DNA from 3 places in the Pseudomonas sp. GL_135 genome. Region 3 is predicted to be linked to each of the others. Evidence: predicted binding sites of a transcription regulator. Region 3 holds the regulator's gene; each other region holds the start of a gene.
What was found. The regulator sigma-54, encoded in region 3, starts transcription at its own class of promoters, with help from an activator protein. The targets are predictions, from matches to a motif close to ANTGGCATNNANNTTGCTNT.
Positions count from the first base shown of each region.

Region 1: a site for sigma-54 is predicted at 3,617-3,636, ahead of flgB (flagellar basal body rod protein FlgB). Genes of this name have one in related genera too.
Region 2: a site for sigma-54 is predicted at 3,225-3,244, ahead of AC3ISG_RS16150 (circularly permuted type 2 ATP-grasp protein). Genes of this name have one in related genera too.

Region 1 covers NZ_CM174408.1:1,756,608-1,762,383, reverse strand. The annotation lists gene AC3ISG_RS08040 (flagellar hook protein FlgE) at 1-365, opposite strand, end outside; gene flgE (flagellar hook protein FlgE) at 622-1,956, opposite strand; gene AC3ISG_RS08030 (flagellar hook assembly protein FlgD) at 1,985-2,704, opposite strand; gene flgC (flagellar basal body rod protein FlgC) at 2,720-3,163, opposite strand; gene flgB (flagellar basal body rod protein FlgB) at 3,167-3,574, opposite strand; gene cheR (protein-glutamate O-methyltransferase CheR) at 4,643-5,470, opposite strand; gene AC3ISG_RS08010 (chemotaxis protein CheV) at 5,515-5,776, opposite strand, start outside.
Region 2 covers NZ_CM174408.1:3,628,825-3,634,600, reverse strand. The annotation lists gene AC3ISG_RS16165 (LTA synthase family protein) at 1-1,827, shown strand, start outside; gene AC3ISG_RS16160 (hypothetical protein) at 1,998-2,234, shown strand; gene AC3ISG_RS16155 (ribonuclease E inhibitor RraB) at 2,484-2,822, shown strand; gene AC3ISG_RS16150 (circularly permuted type 2 ATP-grasp protein) at 3,278-4,687, shown strand; gene AC3ISG_RS16145 (alpha-E domain-containing protein) at 4,700-5,659, shown strand; gene AC3ISG_RS16140 (transglutaminase-like domain-containing protein) at 5,656-5,776, shown strand, end outside.
Region 3 covers NZ_CM174408.1:963,032-968,807, forward strand. The annotation lists gene ptsN (PTS IIA-like nitrogen regulatory protein PtsN) at 1-407, opposite strand, end outside; gene hpf (ribosome hibernation-promoting factor, HPF/YfiA family) at 420-728, opposite strand; gene AC3ISG_RS04370 (RNA polymerase factor sigma-54) at 805-2,298, opposite strand; gene lptB (LPS export ABC transporter ATP-binding protein) at 2,488-3,213, opposite strand; gene lptA (lipopolysaccharide transport periplasmic protein LptA) at 3,213-3,755, opposite strand; gene lptC (LPS export ABC transporter periplasmic protein LptC) at 3,742-4,314, opposite strand; gene kdsC (3-deoxy-manno-octulosonate-8-phosphatase KdsC) at 4,325-4,858, opposite strand; gene AC3ISG_RS04395 (KpsF/GutQ family sugar-phosphate isomerase) at 4,859-5,776, opposite strand, start outside.

The DNA of each region.
Region 1 (5,776 bases), 790 kb from region 3:
CGGCTGCCGTGGGCGTCGACGACAAAATTCTGCGCATCCTTGATAAAGGCCCCTGACCGGCCGTAGCTGATGGAACCGGCGTCACTCATGACAAAAAAACCGCGGCCCTGAATGCGCATGTCGAGCGCCCTGCCCTCGCTGGTGATGACCCCGCCGGGCGCAAAGTTCTGCGAAACGTTGGCCAGTTGAACGCCGTCACCTGCGGCCGTACGACTGCCGCCGAGCATCGATGAGGAATAGACCGCCGAGAACTCGGCGCGCGAAGATTTGAAACCGGAGGTGTGGACGTTGGCGATGTTGTTGCCGGCCACTTCCATGCGCTTGTGCGCCGCATGCAAACCAGAAACCGCTGTGTTGAATGACATGAACACTCCCTGAGTCGTTGTTCAACGACACGTTCGTCGATGCATCGAGATCGCGGGCAAAGGAATGCAATCGAAAGGGCCCCGTAGATGGCGCCGCTCAATGGCATTTATTTGTCAGCGAACTTGATTCTCGCAAAGACGAAAGTAGGAAGTTTCCAGTTGTAGAGTGGGACGGCTCTCGATATTTCCTGCCAAAAAAAGGCATAAAAAAAGCCCCTCAAAGAGGGGCTTCATCGAGCGTATCCAGCGACCGTTATCAGGTCATCTGAATGATGGTCTGCATGATGGTGCTTTGCGTCGAAATGGTCTTGGCGTTCGCCTGGTAGTTGCTTTGCGCCTTGATCAGGTTGACCAGCTCACCGGTCAGGTCGACGTTGGATTCTTCCAGCGCCTGCCCGGTCAAGTAACCCAGCGTGCCCGACTGCGGCGCGCCCGTGACCGGAATGCCCGACGCGGACGACTCGCGCCAGTTGGTGCCGCCTGCCGGTGCCAGACCCTGCACGTTGGCGAAGTTGGTCAACGACACTTGGCCGATCACCTTCGACTGACCATTGGTGTAGGTCGCGAACATGTTGCCGGTGGCGTCGATGTTCATGGCCGTGATCTGGCCGGTGGCGTAACCGTCCTGAGTCTTGCTGATTGCACCGGACACTGCGTTGGTCTGGGTGGTGGCCAGCATGTTGAGCTTGATCCCGCCCGCATTCGCGGCCGCGCCATTGCTCGACCAGGTGGTGGTGCTGCCGACAGTGGTCTTGGCAGCCGGCACCCAGTTGTTGATAGAGAAGATCCCGTCCGTGCCCACGCTCACGTTGGGCGAGTTGGTGGTATCCGGGCCGCCGGCGCCGCTGGTGATCAAGCCACCCGACGAATCGAAGGTCACGGCTGTGGCGTCAGCTTTGGTAGACGTTGGATCGTTGATGCTGCGGCCGTCGACCAGGCTGTACATGGTCCAGGTATTGGTGCCCGTCTTCGAAAAATACTGGTCCAGGGTGTGCTGGTTGCCCTGACTGTCATACAGCGGCGTGCTGTAGGTCGTGGTGTAGCTGTTGGTGTCCGATGGCGAGAAGGTCGGAACCGTCGGCGAGGTGGACGAGGAATTCAGGTTGGAGGCGACTGTGATGACACCGGTACTTTTCGGCGCCAGGTTCGAGGAGTCGACACGCAGGTTGCTCAGCACGCCGGTGGCAACATTGCCCTGGCCGTCAACGCTGTAGCCCTGCAGGTTGTTGCCGGCTTCGTTGATGACGTAGCCTTCGGTGTCGGTGTGAAAAGCGCCCGCACGGGTGTACAGCTTCTCGCCGTTGTTGCTCAGCATGAAGAAGCCGTTGCCGTTGATCGCCAGGTCCAGACTGCGGCCGGTACCGGTGTTCAGGGTGCCCTGAGTGAACTGCTGCGACACAGCGGCGGTGGAGACGCCGCTGCCGGTGTTGGTGCCACCGGAGGTGCCGCGAATCGATTGGGCGTACTGGTCAGCAAACTCCGCACGGGAAGATTTGAAGCCGGTGGTCGCGACGTTGGCAATGTTGTTGCCGGTGACGTCCAGACTTTTGTTTGCTGCGTAGAGCCCACTAAGACCAACATTGAAAGACATGATTAACTCCTGCGCCGTCTAGTCGGCTCTAAATTCCGATTTGCTTGATATTTGCCAGTGCCACCTGGGTGCCGCCGGCGAGGTTCAACGTCATGTCAGAGCCCGTTGTGCCCATGGTCACGCTGTTCACTGTCGCTGGCAGGTAGGTGCTCAGCTGAGTGCCTTTACCGTCCAGCTTGCCGTTGGCGACGAAGCTGTAGTTGCCCGCCTCCACCGCCGCGCCGCTGTCGTCCTTGCCATCCCAGCTGAAGGCTGTGGTACCCGCCTTCTGTGTGCCCAGGTCGATGGTGCGCACGACGTTCGTGCCGGTGCTGTCGTAAATCTTCACCGTCGTGTCGGAGCTGGACGATGGCAGCACCACGGAACCGGTCATGGCCTTGCTGGTGTCGACGTAGGTCGACCCTGCGTCCACGGTCACCGAACGGCCGACCAGCGACGAGGCCTGCAACGCCTGGGACGACTGGTACATGGTGCTGATCGAGTCGACCGAGGTGCTCAGGTTCTGCATCGTTTCCAGGCTGCTGAACTGGGCCAACTGCGCCACGAACTCGCTGTTGTCCTGAGGATCGAGCGGGTTCTGGTTCTGCATCTGCGTGACCAGCAACTGCAGGAATGAATCCTTGCCCAGCGAGCTGGACCCGGTGAGGCTGCTCGTGCTGGATTTGGTGCTGCTGCCTGTGGTCCCGGGGGTCGTGCTTTGCAGCCCTTTGAGGAACGACGAGGTAGCGTCTGTGTTTGAGACCGTCATGGATTTCGCCCTTTATCACTGACCCAGGGTCAGAACCTTCTGCATCATGGTTTTCGCGGTGTTCATGATTTCCGCGTTGGTCTGGAACGAACGGCTGGCCGAGATCATGTCGGCCATCTCGTTGACGACGTTGACGTTCGGGTAATACACGTAGCCGTTCTTGTCGGCTGACGGGTGATTTGGCTCGTAACGTGCTTCGAGGTTTGAGGCGTCTTCGACGATGCCGGACACCTGTACGCCGACGCCGGCCTGACCCTGGTCTTCGAACAGCGAGGCGCTGCCACCGGATTCCTGACCCTGGAAGACCGTGGCGAACACCGGATGGCGGGCGCGGTAGGTCTTGTCCATGCTGGAGGACACGGTTTCGGCGTTGGCGATGTTGCTGGCCACGGTGTTGAGGCGGGTGTTCTGGGCACTCATGCCGCTACCGGCAATATTGAAAACACTGGACAGGGACATGGATTACTCTCCGCGCAGGGCTGCAACCAGCCCTTTGAATTTGCTGTTGAGCAAGGTGAAGCTGGCCTGAAAACCGATGGCGTTTTCGGCGTAGTTGGCGTTTTCGACCTGGGAGTCGACGGTGTTCTGGTCCAGCGACGGCTGCGACGGGGTCCGGTAGAGCAGGCTGGCTTCGCCATCGCTCATGCCTTCGGCTTCGATGTGACGGTTGTTGGTCATGTCGAGGGCGAAGTGGCCGTTTTTGCTTTTGTCGCTTTCGGCGGCCAGGACTTTGGAGAAGTCGAGGTCACGCGCCTTGTAGTTGGGGGTGTCGGCGTTGGTGATGTTGTTGGCCAGCACTTCAGCACGCTGGGCGCGGAAGTTGAGCGCTTTTTCGTGGATGCCGAGGGCGTTTTCAAAACTGATGCTCATGTCGGGACCTTTGAGGGCTGACCAGATGTACGTGCAGGAGATATAGCAAGGTGCGTGCCACTTGCTGAAAGTGCCGTTTTTCGCGGGCTGCAGGGATGTTGGTGCGGGGTGATGACAGAAAAGCGGCAAGGGATTTCCGCTCCTGGGGAGGAAAGCGGCAAGCACGGTGCCGTTTTTTTGCCGTATTGCGCTATCGCTCGTGAGATCAAGATCAAGATCACAAGCGTCTGCCTGGGGGCAGACTGTTTCGCCTTCGGCGAGTTACTTGGAAAAGCACCCCAAGTAACCAAGGGTGCTTGCTCCTGGTTGGGCCCTTCGTTCCTCAGGGTTCCCTCACTCCGACGACGCTCCGTGGGCCCGCGCCGAACGGACATCCATGTCCTGACGGCGCTCTCGCCGCATCCATGCGGCTCGGCCCACTCCGCGTCGTCTGCGTTCGGCCTGCACCCAAGTCGCGATTGTCGTCGTCTGGGCTAGCCGTGCATGAAGATCAAGATCAACAGCTTCCCGGCTGAAGCCGGTCCTACTGGACACCGCGTGCTTTTAGTGGGACCGGCTTTAGCCGGGAAGATGTCAGTGCGCAAGCCACGGAATTTATGGTGACCAAACGGGCCCCTTCCCGGCTAAAGCCGGTCCTACTGACCGTGCGCGAATACCTGTAGGACTGGCTTTAGCCGGGAAGCCTTTGATCTGTTTTTGATCTTCCTACGCAGGAAGTTCAGGCGACACAAAACGCGACTTGGGTGCAGGCTGAACGCAGGTCTCGCGCAGTGGGCCGAGCCGCATGGATGCGGCGAGAGCGCCGTCAGGGCATGGATGCCCGTTCGGCGCGGGCCCACGGAGCGAGACCGGAGTGAGGGTACTCCGACGAAGGAGGAGCCCAACCAGGAGCAAGCACCCTTGGTTACTTGGGGTGCTTTTCCAAGTAACTCGCCGAAGGCGAAATGTCTGCCGTTAGGCAGACCCCTCTAAGCGCCGCTCCGGCTAAGAGGCGGCCAACAATCTCAGCGCCAACACAAAACAAAAAACCCGCCTAAGCGGGTTCTAATAAAGCGAAAACGCAGCCAATCACTTGGCCTGATAAATAATCCCGGGACTGCATTGCACCATCTGGTAATGATCGGGCAACCCGTTCAACGCCTCCGACGCCCCAAGGAACAGATACCCCCCAGGCTTCAACGTCGAATGGATACGCAACAAAATATCCTTCTTCACCTCCGCCGAAAAATAGATCAGCACGTTGCGACAAAACACCATATCGAACTTGCCCAACGCCGCATAACTGTCCAACAGATTGAACGAACGAAACTCCACACGGCTCTTGATCGGCGCCTTCACCGTCCAGCGCCCTGGCGTCTTCTGATCAAAGAAACGCTGCAGACGATCCGGCGACAAACCCCGGCCGATGGCCAGACTGTCGTACTCGCCCGTCTTGCAATTGTTCAACATCAAACCCGACAAATCCGTCGCCACAATCTGCGCGCCCGACTTCAACTGCCCCGGGTTGTTGCGCTCGAACTCATCGATCGACATCGACAGCGAATACGGTTCCTGCCCCGACGAGCACGCCGCCGACCAGATCCGCAAACGCTGGTTGGGGCTGGCCTTGATCGCCTCCGGCAACACCTTGTTCTTCAGCACCTCGAAGGGGTACGTATCGCGAAACCACAACGTCTCGTTGGTGGTCATCGCATCCACCACCTGCTCGCGCAACCCGCTGCGCGGCTGCGTCTGGATACGCTGGATCAGCTCACCCAACGACTTGATGGACTGCTGCTCCATCAACTTGTTAAGGCGGCTGGAGACCAGATACTGTTTATTTTCACCCAGCAAAATGCCACAGGCTTTTTCCAGGAATACCCGGAACTGATCAAAATCCAAATTACCTGTCGACATGCCGCCTCTCAAATCATGTGAACAGCAAGGAGGAACACCCCTCCTCAGCTGATATCTGCCGCCTTGATACGATCTACCACTCTCGCCGCCAGATCGTCCGGCCGGAACTTGGCCAGGAAGTCATCAGCGCCGACCTTCTTGACCATCGCCTGGTTGAACACGCCCGACAGCGAGGTGTGCAACACGATGTGCAACTTCTGCATGCGCGGGTCGCTGCGAATCTCCGCAGTGAGGGTATAGCCATCCATCTCCGGCATTTCAATGTCGGAGATCATCATCAAGAATTCTTCTTCCGGTTTCTTGCCT
Region 2 (5,776 bases), 2.7 Mb from region 3:
TTCAGCGCGCGCATGATGGCCGCCCGTGGGGTGTTTCGCTTCTGGCTGACGCTGGTTGCAAGCCTGACCGCGTTCTTCGGCCTGATGGAGATGGATTTCTACCGTGAATTCCACCAGCGTCTGAATGGCCTGGTTTTCCAGTATGTCAAAGAAGACCCGAAAACCGTTCTGAGCATGATCTGGTACGGCTATCCGGTGGTTCGCTATCTGCTGGCCTGGGCACTGCTGACCTGGCTGCTGAGCCTGGTCTTCAAAGGGGTTGATCGCCTGACCCGGCCCCGTGGCGGCTTCAACGTTGCCAGCGCCGACAACCGCGTGGTCGCGCCGCTGTACAAGCGCGCCGTGGTTTTTCTGCTGTGTCTGGTGGTGGCCGTCATCGCCGCTCGCGGCACCCTGCGTCAGGGCCCGCCGCTGCGTTGGGGCGATGCTTACACCACTGAATCCAACTTCGCCAACACCCTGGGCCTGAACGGCACGTTGACGCTGATCGCGGCGGCCAAGAGCCGGATGTCCGAGGACCGTGACAACATCTGGAAAGCGACCCTGCCTCAGGCCGAAGCCCAGCAGATCGTCCGCGACATGCTGCTGACCGCTAACGACAAGCTGATCGATCCAGAAAAAGCTGCGGTACGTCGCGATTTCACTCCGCCGGCGGCCAACACGCTGCCGATCAAGAACGTCGTCGTGATCCTGATGGAGAGCTTCGCCGGTCATTCCGTGGGCGCGCTGGGTGATGAATCAAACATCACGCCTTACTTCGACAAACTGTCCCAGGAAGGTCTGCTGTTCGATCGTTTCTTCTCCAACGGTACGCACACCCATCAGGGCATGTTCGCGACCATGGCGTGCTTCCCGAACCTGCCGGGCTTCGAGTACCTGATGCAGACGCCGGAAGGCAGTCACAAGCTGTCCGGTCTGCCGCAGCTGCTCAGCGCGCGCAAGTACGACGACGTTTACGTCTACAACGGTGACTTCGCCTGGGACAACCAGTCCGGCTTCTTCAGCAACCAGGGCATGACCAACTTCATTGGCCGCAATGACTTCGTGAATCCGGTGTTCTCGGACCCGACCTGGGGCGTGTCCGACCAGGACATGTTCGACCGTGGCGCCGAAGAACTGAAAGCCCGCGAAGCCAAAGGCAAGCCGTTCTATGCCCTGTTGCAGACCCTGTCCAACCACACGCCGTACGCACTGCCGGCCAATCTGCCGGTCGAGCGCGTGACCGGGCATGGCACCCTGGATGAACACCTCACTGCCATGCGTTATTCGGATTGGGCGCTGGGTCAGTTCTTCGAGAAGGCCAAGAAAGAGCCGTACTACAAAGACACGCTGTTTGTGGTCGTCGGTGACCACGGCTTCGGCAACAACGAGCAGATCACCGAAATGGACCTGGGCCGCTTCAACGTCCCTATGCTGATGATCGCCCCGGGCCTGCAAGACAAGTTCGGCAAGCGCAGCAGCATTGTCGGCACGCAGATCGACATCGTGCCGACCATCATGGGTCGCCTGGGTGGCGACACCGTGCACCAGTGCTGGGGCCGCGACCTGCTCAATCTGCCCGCAGGAGACGAGGGCTTCGGTGTGATCAAGCCATCGGGCAGCGAGCAGACCGTGGCGCTGGTCACCGGCAACCGGATCCTGATCGAACCCAAGGAAATGGAGCCGAAGGTGTACAGCTACGAGTTGGGCACCAAGCCCCACGCCGAGCTGATGCCGAATGCGCCCGACGTCACCGAGTTGCGCAAGAAGCTCGACAGCTTCCTGCAGACCGCGACCAGAAGCCTGCTGGACAACACGGCAGGGGTCAAAGACGCCAAGCCACAATAACGGCAGCCACATGAAAAACGCCCCGAGACCGGGGCGTTTTTTTTTGCCTGCGGATTCATGGCTTCAGGCTGCGAACGTCAGCTGTGCGCTGACGATTCGGGTTGAACGTCGTTGCGCTGCAAGGGTCAAGATCACTAGGCCGCTGTCAGGCCCTTACTGAGGAGAGATTGATGAAAGTGTGGACTATTTCGTTTCTGGACAAAGACGGTGTGCAGCAAACCCTCGATCTTGAATCCGATCACCGTCCCAGTGAAGAAGAGGCTGCGCAGCAACTCCGTCCGATCCTGTTCCCGGTCGCCAGTGATCTTGATCTGAACGACCTTGACGGTCGCACTGCCGAGCCCACCGTGAAGACACTCAAAGAGCAGAACGCGGTACAGATCATCTCCATCGTCGAGGCTTCGTAAGAAGCCTGCATTCCACGGCATCCTGCCAATTGGCAACGCGCTATCAATGGGCGTACTCTGCCAGCGAGGTCGGTGATGCATCTACCCGAGTCCACTCGCGTACGTATGCCCGTTTTGTAAAGCGCACCGGCCTTGCCAGCGACATGCTTGAGTCCCGGGCGGCAGATGACCTGCCGCTACACGCCTCGCCATCGAGGGGTGTTTCGGGATAGTTGAAACTCTATCTATCGTTGCATAGGAGGACGTTTCATGAGCACAGCCTATCAAGAAGACGTCAGCAGCCATGTTCTGCGCTGCATGAAAGAAGGCGGTTTCGACTTCGCACGCATTCACCCCATTGAGTTCTATGCCACCTTTCCGGATGAGGACCGGGCGCGTCAGGCTGCGGAAAAATTTCGGGGCGAGTCAGTCAATGTCCAGCTCAATGCACTGGAAGACGGTGCCTGGCACCTGGAACTGAGCAAAGTGATGTACGCCACCTACGACGGGATAGGCGATTTCGAGCAGGATTTCCAGACCGCGATTGTCGGTCTGGACGGGGAAGTCGAAGGCTGGGGCGTCAAACAGATACTCCAGCGCCTTCATTGACATTGAGGCGCTGAAGCCATTGCGCGGATCTTCAAACGCTGTCTCCCGGCTCCACGGCAAAAGTGGGGCGGGAGATGCACCGAGCTGAATCACAGGCAAAAAAAAGCCGCTCTCTTGAGAGCGGCGGAAAGGGAATATCGGTTGTCTGCAGCGATGCTGCGAATAAGGTTTTGTAGCCAATCGCCTTGTGTGATCCGGCGGGTTGGTCTGCGGTATGGGGCGATTATGCTCAGCTCACGTACCGCGCGGAAATGAACTCTGGCTATGCGCGCGATAGTTTTTCCAAGCGCGGGACGCTTCGCCATGGAGCGTCGGGTAACAGGTCAGGGCGCATCGCGCACAGGAATGGTGCGAGCGCTCCGGCTGTTTAAATCAACCCTTTGATTTTCAAGCGTTTATGCCGATGGCACGGGCCTTGCGAAGGCTCTGGTGTCCATGGTGACAAGGAGTACGGCATGATCCGCACCTTTTATGACGAGATGTACGATGCGGGCGGCATAGTCCGTCCGCATTATCGGGAATTCGCCCGCTGGCTGGGCGAAGCGCCGCCTGAGTTGCTCGCTCAGCGTCGGCGTGAGGCCGATTTGTTGTTTCATCGCGCCGGGATCACATTCACGCTGTACGGCGACGAGCAGGGCACCGAGCGGCTCATCCCCTTCGATACGATTCCGCGCAGCATCCCGGCCAGCGAATGGCGGGTGGTTGAGCGCGGTTGCATTCAGCGGGTCAAGGCGCTGAACATGTTTCTCGCCGACCTCTATCATGATCAGCGCATCATCAAGGCCGGGATCATTCCCGCCGAACAGGTCCTCGCCAATGAGCAATACCAGTTGGCGATGCAGGGCCTGAATCTTCATCGAGACCTGTATTCGCATATCTCCGGCGTCGATCTGGTGCGTGACGGCGATGGCACGTATTACGTGCTCGAAGACAACCTGCGCACCCCCAGCGGCGTGAGCTACATGCTCGAAGACCGCAAGATGATGATGCGGCTGTTCCCCGAGCTGTTCGCCGCGCAACGCATCGCGCCCATCGATCACTACCCGAATCTGCTGCTGGACACCCTGAAAAGCTCGAGTCCGCTGGATAACCCCAGCGTCGTCGTGCTGACGCCCGGGCGCTTCAACAGCGCGTTTTTCGAGCATGCGTTTCTGGCCCGGGAAATGGGCGTCGAACTGGTCGAAGGCGCCGATCTGTTCGTGCGCGACGACCGCGTCTTCATGCGCACCACGGACGGGCCGAAGGCAGTCGACGTGATTTACCGCAGGCTTGACGACGCATTCCTTGATCCGCTGGCGTTCAATCCGGATTCGATGCTCGGCGTGCCGGGCCTGCTGGCCGCCTACCGCTCCGGCAATGTTGTACTGGCCAATGCCATCGGCACCGGTGTGGCGGACGACAAGTCGGTCTACCCCTTCGTGACCGACATGATCCGTTTCTACCTCGACGAAGAGCCGATCCTCAAGAACGTCCCGACCTGGCAGTGCCGCAAGCCCGAAGAGCTGTCCCACGTGCTCGCCAACCTGGGCGATCTGGTGGTCAAGGAAACCCAGGGCTCCGGCGGTTACGGCATGCTCGTCGGTCCCGCCGCCACTGCCGCCGAAATCGAGTCGTTCCGGGCGCGGCTCAAGGCCAAGCCCCACGCGTACATCGCCCAGCCGACCTTGTGCCTGTCGACCTGTCCGACATTCGTCGAGAACGGCATCGCCCCACGCCACATCGACCTTCGCCCGTTCGTCCTGGCTGGCCGCGAAACCCGTGTAGTGCCCGGCGGTCTCACGCGCGTTGCTCTGCGCGAAGGCTCGCTGGTGGTGAATTCGTCGCAGGGTGGCGGAACCAAGGACACCTGGGTGGTCGAGGATTAAGGATGCCTGCCAATGCTAAGTAGAACTGCCTCGGATTTATATTGGATGTCGCGGTACCTGGAGCGCGCCGAAAACCTCGCGCGGATGCTCGACGTCAGTTACTCGCTGTCGCTGATGCCACAGGACGGACGCGGGGATGGCCTCAATGAAATCGCCATGCCACTGCTGATCACCGGAACCCTGGACGATTACCTGGAGCGCCACGGCGACCTGCACGCCGAGCGCTTGCTGCACTTTTTCGCGCTGGACGCCGAAAACCCGGCCAGCATCTTCAGCTGTCTGGGCGCGGCGCGGGCCAGTGCCCATGCGGTGCGTGGGCGTATTACGGCGGACATGTGGGAAAACATCAACGCCACGTATCTGGAAATTCGCGGCATCGCCGAACAGGGGCTGAGTCGCTACGGGATGAGCCGTTTCTGTGAATGGGTCAAGGAGCGTTCGCACCTGTTCCGCGGCGCCACCTACGGCACCATCATGCGCAACGACGCCTTCCGTTTCATTCGTCTGGGGACGTTCATCGAGCGCGCCGACAACACCCTGCGCATGCTCGATGCGCGCTATGAAATGCTCGAATTGCGCGGCCCGTCCGCCAACGCGGCGGCAGACAGTTCCGCCGCCGGCTATTACCAATGGAGTGCGCTGTTGCGCGCGTTGTCCTCGTTCGAGGCCTACACGGAAGTCTACCGCGATGCACCGGGTGCCCGTCAGGTCGCTGAATTGCTGCTGTTGCGTGCGGATATTCCGCGCTCATTGCGTGCGTGTCTGGAGGAGCTGGACATCATTCTCGCCAGTCTGCCAGGGGCCAATGGCCGTCCCGCCCAGCGTCTGGCCGCCGAGCTGGACGCTCGCCTGCGCTACACCGGCATCGACGAGATCCTCGATGAAGGCCTGCATGAGTGGTTGAACGAATTCATCCCACTTCTGGCCCAACTGGGTAGCGTCATTCACACTTCTTACCTGGAGGCTGCATGAGACTCTCAATTAGCCACGAGACCACCTATCACTACGACGATCAGGTCCGCGCCAGCATCCAGTATTTGCGTCTGACTCCCCATGACAGCGAGCGCCAGCAGGTGCTGAGCTGGCAAT
Region 3 (5,776 bases):
CCGCGCAGCCGCTTACGCACATCCTCACGGTCGAGCATGCTGGCGATCTGGCGGAGCAATTCAAGGTGAGCATCGGTGGCCGCTTCCGGGACAAGCAGCACAAACAGCAGGTCAACCGGAGCGCCGTCGATGGCGTCGAAATCGATGGGCTTTTCCAGATGCAGTACGGCGCTGACAGGCGTTGAACAGCCCTTCAGCCGACAGTGGGGAATGGCGATGCCGTTACCGAATCCGGTGGAACCGAGCTTTTCACGGGCAATGAGGCTTTCAAACACCTCCTGCTCATCCAGATCAGGCACTTGCGTGCCGATCATTTTGGCGATGTTCTGGAGTACAGCTTTTTTGCTGCCGCCTGGCACGTTCACGAGTGAACGGCCAGGGGTCAGGATATTTTCAAGTCGGATCATGGGTGGGGAGTGTCAGCGAGCAGTCGCGCCTTGCAGCAGACTTTGCTGTTTTTCCTTATGTTTTTTGAGTTGGCGGTCAAGCTTGTCGGCAAGCAGGTCAATGGCTGCATACATGTCGTCGTGTTCGGCGTTGGCAACCACTTCAGCGCCAGGAACGTGCAGGGTGGCTTCGATTTTCTGCTTGAGCTTCTCGACCTCCATGGTGACCTGCACATTCGTGATCTTGTCAAAGTGGCGTTCCAATCGGGCGAGTTTCTCGCCGATGTAGGTACGCAGAGGTTCAGTCACTTCCAGCTGGTGTCCACTGATGTTGACTTGCATACAGCTTCTCCTTCGTTGCCAGTGCATTAAGAGGCAGGCGTAATGCCTGCCACTGGAACGCTTTGACGTGTGACCTTTACATCAGTCGCTTGCGTTCGCTGGACGGCGAGATCCCGAGGGATTCGCGGTACTTGGCGACTGTGCGACGGGCCACTTGAATGCCTTGTGCTTCCAGTAAACCAGCGATCTTGCTGTCACTCAACGGCTTTTTCTGATTTTCCGCGGCGACCAGTTTTTTGATGATCGCGCGAATCGCCGTGGACGAGCACTCGCCGCCTTCGGAGGTGCTGACGTGGCTGGAAAAGAAATATTTGAGTTCGTAAATCCCGCGCGGCGTGTGCATGAACTTCTGCGTGGTCACCCGGGAAATCGTCGATTCGTGCATGCCAACCGCTTCAGCAATGTCATGCAGAACCAGCGGCTTCATGGCCTCGTCCCCGTACTCCAGAAAGCCGCGCTGGTGTTCGACGATCTGCGTGGCCACCTTCATCAGCGTCTCGTTGCGGCTCTGCAGGCTCTTGATGAACCAGCGCGCCTCTTGCAGCTGATTGCGCATGAACGTGTTGTCGGCACTGGTATCGGCTCGACGCACAAAGCCTGCATATTGCGGATTGACCCGCAGGCGCGGCACGGATTCCTGGTTCAGCTCCACCAACCAGCGCTCGTTGTCCTTGCGCACGATGACGTCAGGTACGACGTATTCGGGTTCGCTGGATTCGATCTGCGAGCCGGGGCGCGGGTTGAGACTCTGGACCAGCTCGATGACCTGGCGCAGGTCGTCTTCCTTGAGCTTCATGCGGCGCATCAGTTGCGCGTAGTCGCGGCTGCCCAACAGATCGATGTACTCGCTGACCAGCTTCTGCGCTTCTGCCAGCCACTTGGTTTTGGCCGGCAACTGGCGAAGTTGCAGCAGCAGGCATTCGCTCAGGTTGCGAGCGCCGATGCCCGCAGGCTCGAACTGCTGGATGCGGTGCAGAACGGCTTCGATTTCGTCCAGCTCGATATCGAGCTCGGGATCGAACGCGTCGAGCAATTCGTCGAGTGTTTCGTCGAGGTAGCCCTGGTTGTTGATGCAATCGATCAGGGTCACGGCGATCAGGCGATCGGTGTCCGACATCGGCGCCAGATTGAGCTGCCAGAGCAGGTGGCTTTGCAGGCTCTCGCCAACGGAGGTGCGGGTGGTGAAATCCCACTCGTCATCATCATTGCTGGGCAGGCTGCTGGCGCTGGTCTGATAGACGTCTTCCCACGCCGTGTCGACCGGCAGTTCGTTGGGGATGCGCTCGTTCCAGTCACCCTCATCCAGATTGTCGACGGTAGGCGCAGACTCCTGATAAGTGGGTTCCTGAACGTCAGCGTTGGGCTTTTGCTCTACGTTATCGGCCAAGGGGTCGGCGTTGTCGAAATCGTCGCCTTCCTCCTGCCGTTCCAGCATCGGGTTCGACTCCAGCGCCTCCTGAATCTCCTGTTGGAGATCCAGCGTCGACAACTGAAGCAAGCGGATTGCCTGTTGCAGCTGAGGTGTCATCGTCAGCTGCTGGCCCATTCTCAAGACTAGCGAAGGTTTCATGGCAGGGCTTAACACCTTATTCGCCGGCGCACTGCGCGCCATTTACTACCAGGGCGCCGATGGCGCCAACTTAAGCAAATTATATGCCTGAAGCTGGAGGGTTTGCCTAGAGTGTGATGACAATTAAAAAACGAGGTCGGCGATGGCATCCGTTACGGGAGGGCGCACGACCTCATGTCATCACTGCGGTTACAGGCGGAACTCGTGACCCAGATACACTTCCTTGACCAACTGGTTGGCCAGGATGGACTCGGCGTCGCCTTCGGCAATCAGCTGGCCATCGTTGACGATGTAGGCGGTTTCGCAGATATCCAGCGTTTCACGCACGTTGTGGTCAGTGATCAGCACGCCGATCCCTTTGGCCTTGAGGTGGTGAATGATCTGCTTGATGTCGCCTACCGAAATAGGGTCAACACCGGCAAACGGTTCGTCGAGCAGAATGAATTTCGGCGAAGTGGCGAGGGCGCGTGCAATTTCCACACGGCGACGTTCCCCGCCCGACAGGCTCATACCCAGGTTGTCGCGGATGTGGGTAATGTGAAATTCCTGCAGCAGGCTTTCCAGCTCTTTGCGGCGGGCCGCGCGATCAAGCTCCTTGCGAGTCTCAAGGATCGCCATGATGTTGTCCGAGACGGAAAGCTTGCGAAAGATCGACGCTTCCTGTGGCAGGTAGCCAATACCGGCCCGGGCGCGGCCATGCATCGGCTGGTGGCTGACATCCTGGTCGTCGATCAGCACGCGACCCTGATCCGCCTGAACCAGGCCGACGATCATGTAGAAGCAGGTGGTCTTGCCGGCGCCGTTGGGGCCGAGCAGGCCAACGATCTGGCCGCTCTCGATGGACAGGCTGACGTCACGTACCACCTGGCGGCTTTTATAGGCCTTGGCCAGGTGTTGGGCTTTCAGCGTTGCCATTACTGGGCCTTCTGCTGGTCGGTTTTCTTTTTCGGCTGGATGACCATGTCGATGCGAGGGCGTGGTGCGGTGACCTTGGTGCCGTTGGCGCGGCCGGCGTTCACGACCTGCTTGACGGTGTCATAGACAATTTTCTCGCCTTCGGACGTGTTGCCATCGTTGACCACTTTGGCTTTGTCGATCAGCACGATGCGGTTCTGCGCCGCGAAGTATTGAATAGTGACACCCCAGGCCTGAACGATCGGCTTGTCCACCGATGGCTTCTGCTCGTAGTAGGCCAGGTTGCCCACGGACGTGAACACGTCCACGTCGCCTTGCGGCGTGCGGGTGATGGTCACAGTGTTGCCGGTGATCTTCATCGTGCCCTGGGTGATGATGACATTGCCTTTGTACGTGGCGATGCCTTGCTTGTCGTCCAGCTGCGCGTCATCCGACTGGATGTGGATGGGTTGATCGCGATCCGTCGGCAGAGACCAGGCGCTCGCGCTTCCCAGTGCTGCGCCCAGGCCGAGCAAAAAAGGAAGGGTTTTAACGAGCCTCATACTGTCCTCTTACGTTGGATAGCAGGTTCATCCTGCTTTCTTTCAGATACGCTTTCATACCCGTGCCGGTCGTTACACCGCCAAGGCCGTCGATTCTAACGGGTTGGGCAGTCTCCGCATATTGCTTCTGCGGGAATACAGTCATGCGGCTGCTTGTGATGATAGTGGTGCGGTTCTTTTCGTCGGTGCGGTTGATGCGCACCGAGTCGATCAGCTCGACGTGATCACCGCCCGGCGACACTTCGGCGCGAACGCTCTGTACGTGCCACGGGAAGGTCGAACCTCGATACATCTGCAGCACCGGCGTGGTCATCAGGGTGACGTCGGTGGCTTTGAGGTGCTCGACCTTGTCGGCGGTCATGTCGTACTGCATGGTCCCGTCGGGCAGGTACTGAATGCTGTGGGCGTTGGTCGCATAGTAATCGACAGCGCTTTCATCCACGGCAGCCTTGGGTTGATCGAGGAAGCTCTCCGGACTGATGTTCCAGTAGCCGACCGCTGCCAGCAGCAGTGCCAGCACGCCGAACAGCAGAAATGTTCGAAACTTTTTGCTCAGCATAAATGCACTTCTATAGGTAGGCGGCGTGAGCCGCTTCGAGGTTGCCCTGAGCTTTCAGGATCAACTCGCAGAATTCGCGGGCAGCGCCTTCGCCGCCACGTGCCTGGGTGGTGCCGTGGGCATGCTCGCGGACGAAGCCGGCAGCGTTGGCAACGGCCATGCCCAGACCGACCCGGCGAATGACCGGCAGATCAGGCAAATCGTCACCCAGATACGCGACCTGTTCGTAGCTTAGATTCAGTTGCTGCAAAAGCTCATCGAGAACCACGAGTTTGTCTTCTCGGCCCTGATAAAGATGTGCGATGCCGAGGTTCTTCGCCCGCCGCTCAACCACGGGGGTCTTGCGTCCGCTGATGATGGCGGTGGTAACGCCCGAGTTGATGAGCATCTTGATGCCCTGGCCATCGAGCGTGTTGAACGTCTTGAATTCGCTGCCGTCTTCGAGGAAATACAGGCGCCCGTCGGTGAGCACGCCATCGACATCGAAGATCGCCAGTTTGATGTTCTTGCCGCGTTGCATCAGGTCATTCATATCGGCGCTCATTTACATGACTCCTGCGCGGAGCAGGTCTTGAAGGTTGAACGCGCCAACAGGGCGATCGTTCTCGTCGACCACGATGAGTGCGCCGATCTTGTTGTCTTCCATGATTTTCAAGGCTTCGGCCGCAAGCATCTCCGGGCGCACGGTCTTGCCATGGACGGTCATCACTTCATCGATGCTGGCCTGGCGGATGTCGATCGGGCGATCCAGGGTGCGACGCAAATCACCGTCCGTGAAGATACCGGCAAGGCGGCCATCGCTCTCGATGATGGCGGTCATGCCCAGCCCCTTGCGGGTCATTTCCATCAGAGAATCGCGAAGCGGCGTGCCCCGCGCAACCTGCGGGAGGTCGACGCCAGTGTGCATGACATGCTCGACCTTCAACAGCAGCCGACGACCCAGCGCACCGCCCGGGTGGGAAAAAGCGAAGTCTTCGGCGGTGAAGCCTCTGGCGTCCAGCAGCGCAACGGCCAGGGCGTCGCCCATGACCAGCGCCGCCGTGGTGGAGGAGGTGGGCGCCAGATTCAGCGGGCAGGCTTCTTTTTCGACCCGCGCATTGAGGTTGACGTCTGCGGCCTTGGCCAGCGTTGACTCCGGGTTGCCGGTCAGGCTGATCATCTTGATGCCCAGGCGCTTGATCAGCGGAAGCAGCGTGACGATTTCAGCCGTCGTTCCCGAATTGGACAGGGCCAGAATGATGTCGGCGCTGGTGATCATGCCCATGTCGCCGTGGCTGGCCTCAGCCGGGTGCACAAAAAACGAAGGGGTGCCGGTGCTGGCAAGGGTGGCGGCGATCTTCTTGCCGATATGCCCGGACTTACCCATGCCGACCACGACTACGCGGCCCTGGCTGCCCAGGATCATGTCGCACGCGCTGACGAAATCGGCATTGATGTGCGCAAGCAAACCTTCCACTGCTTC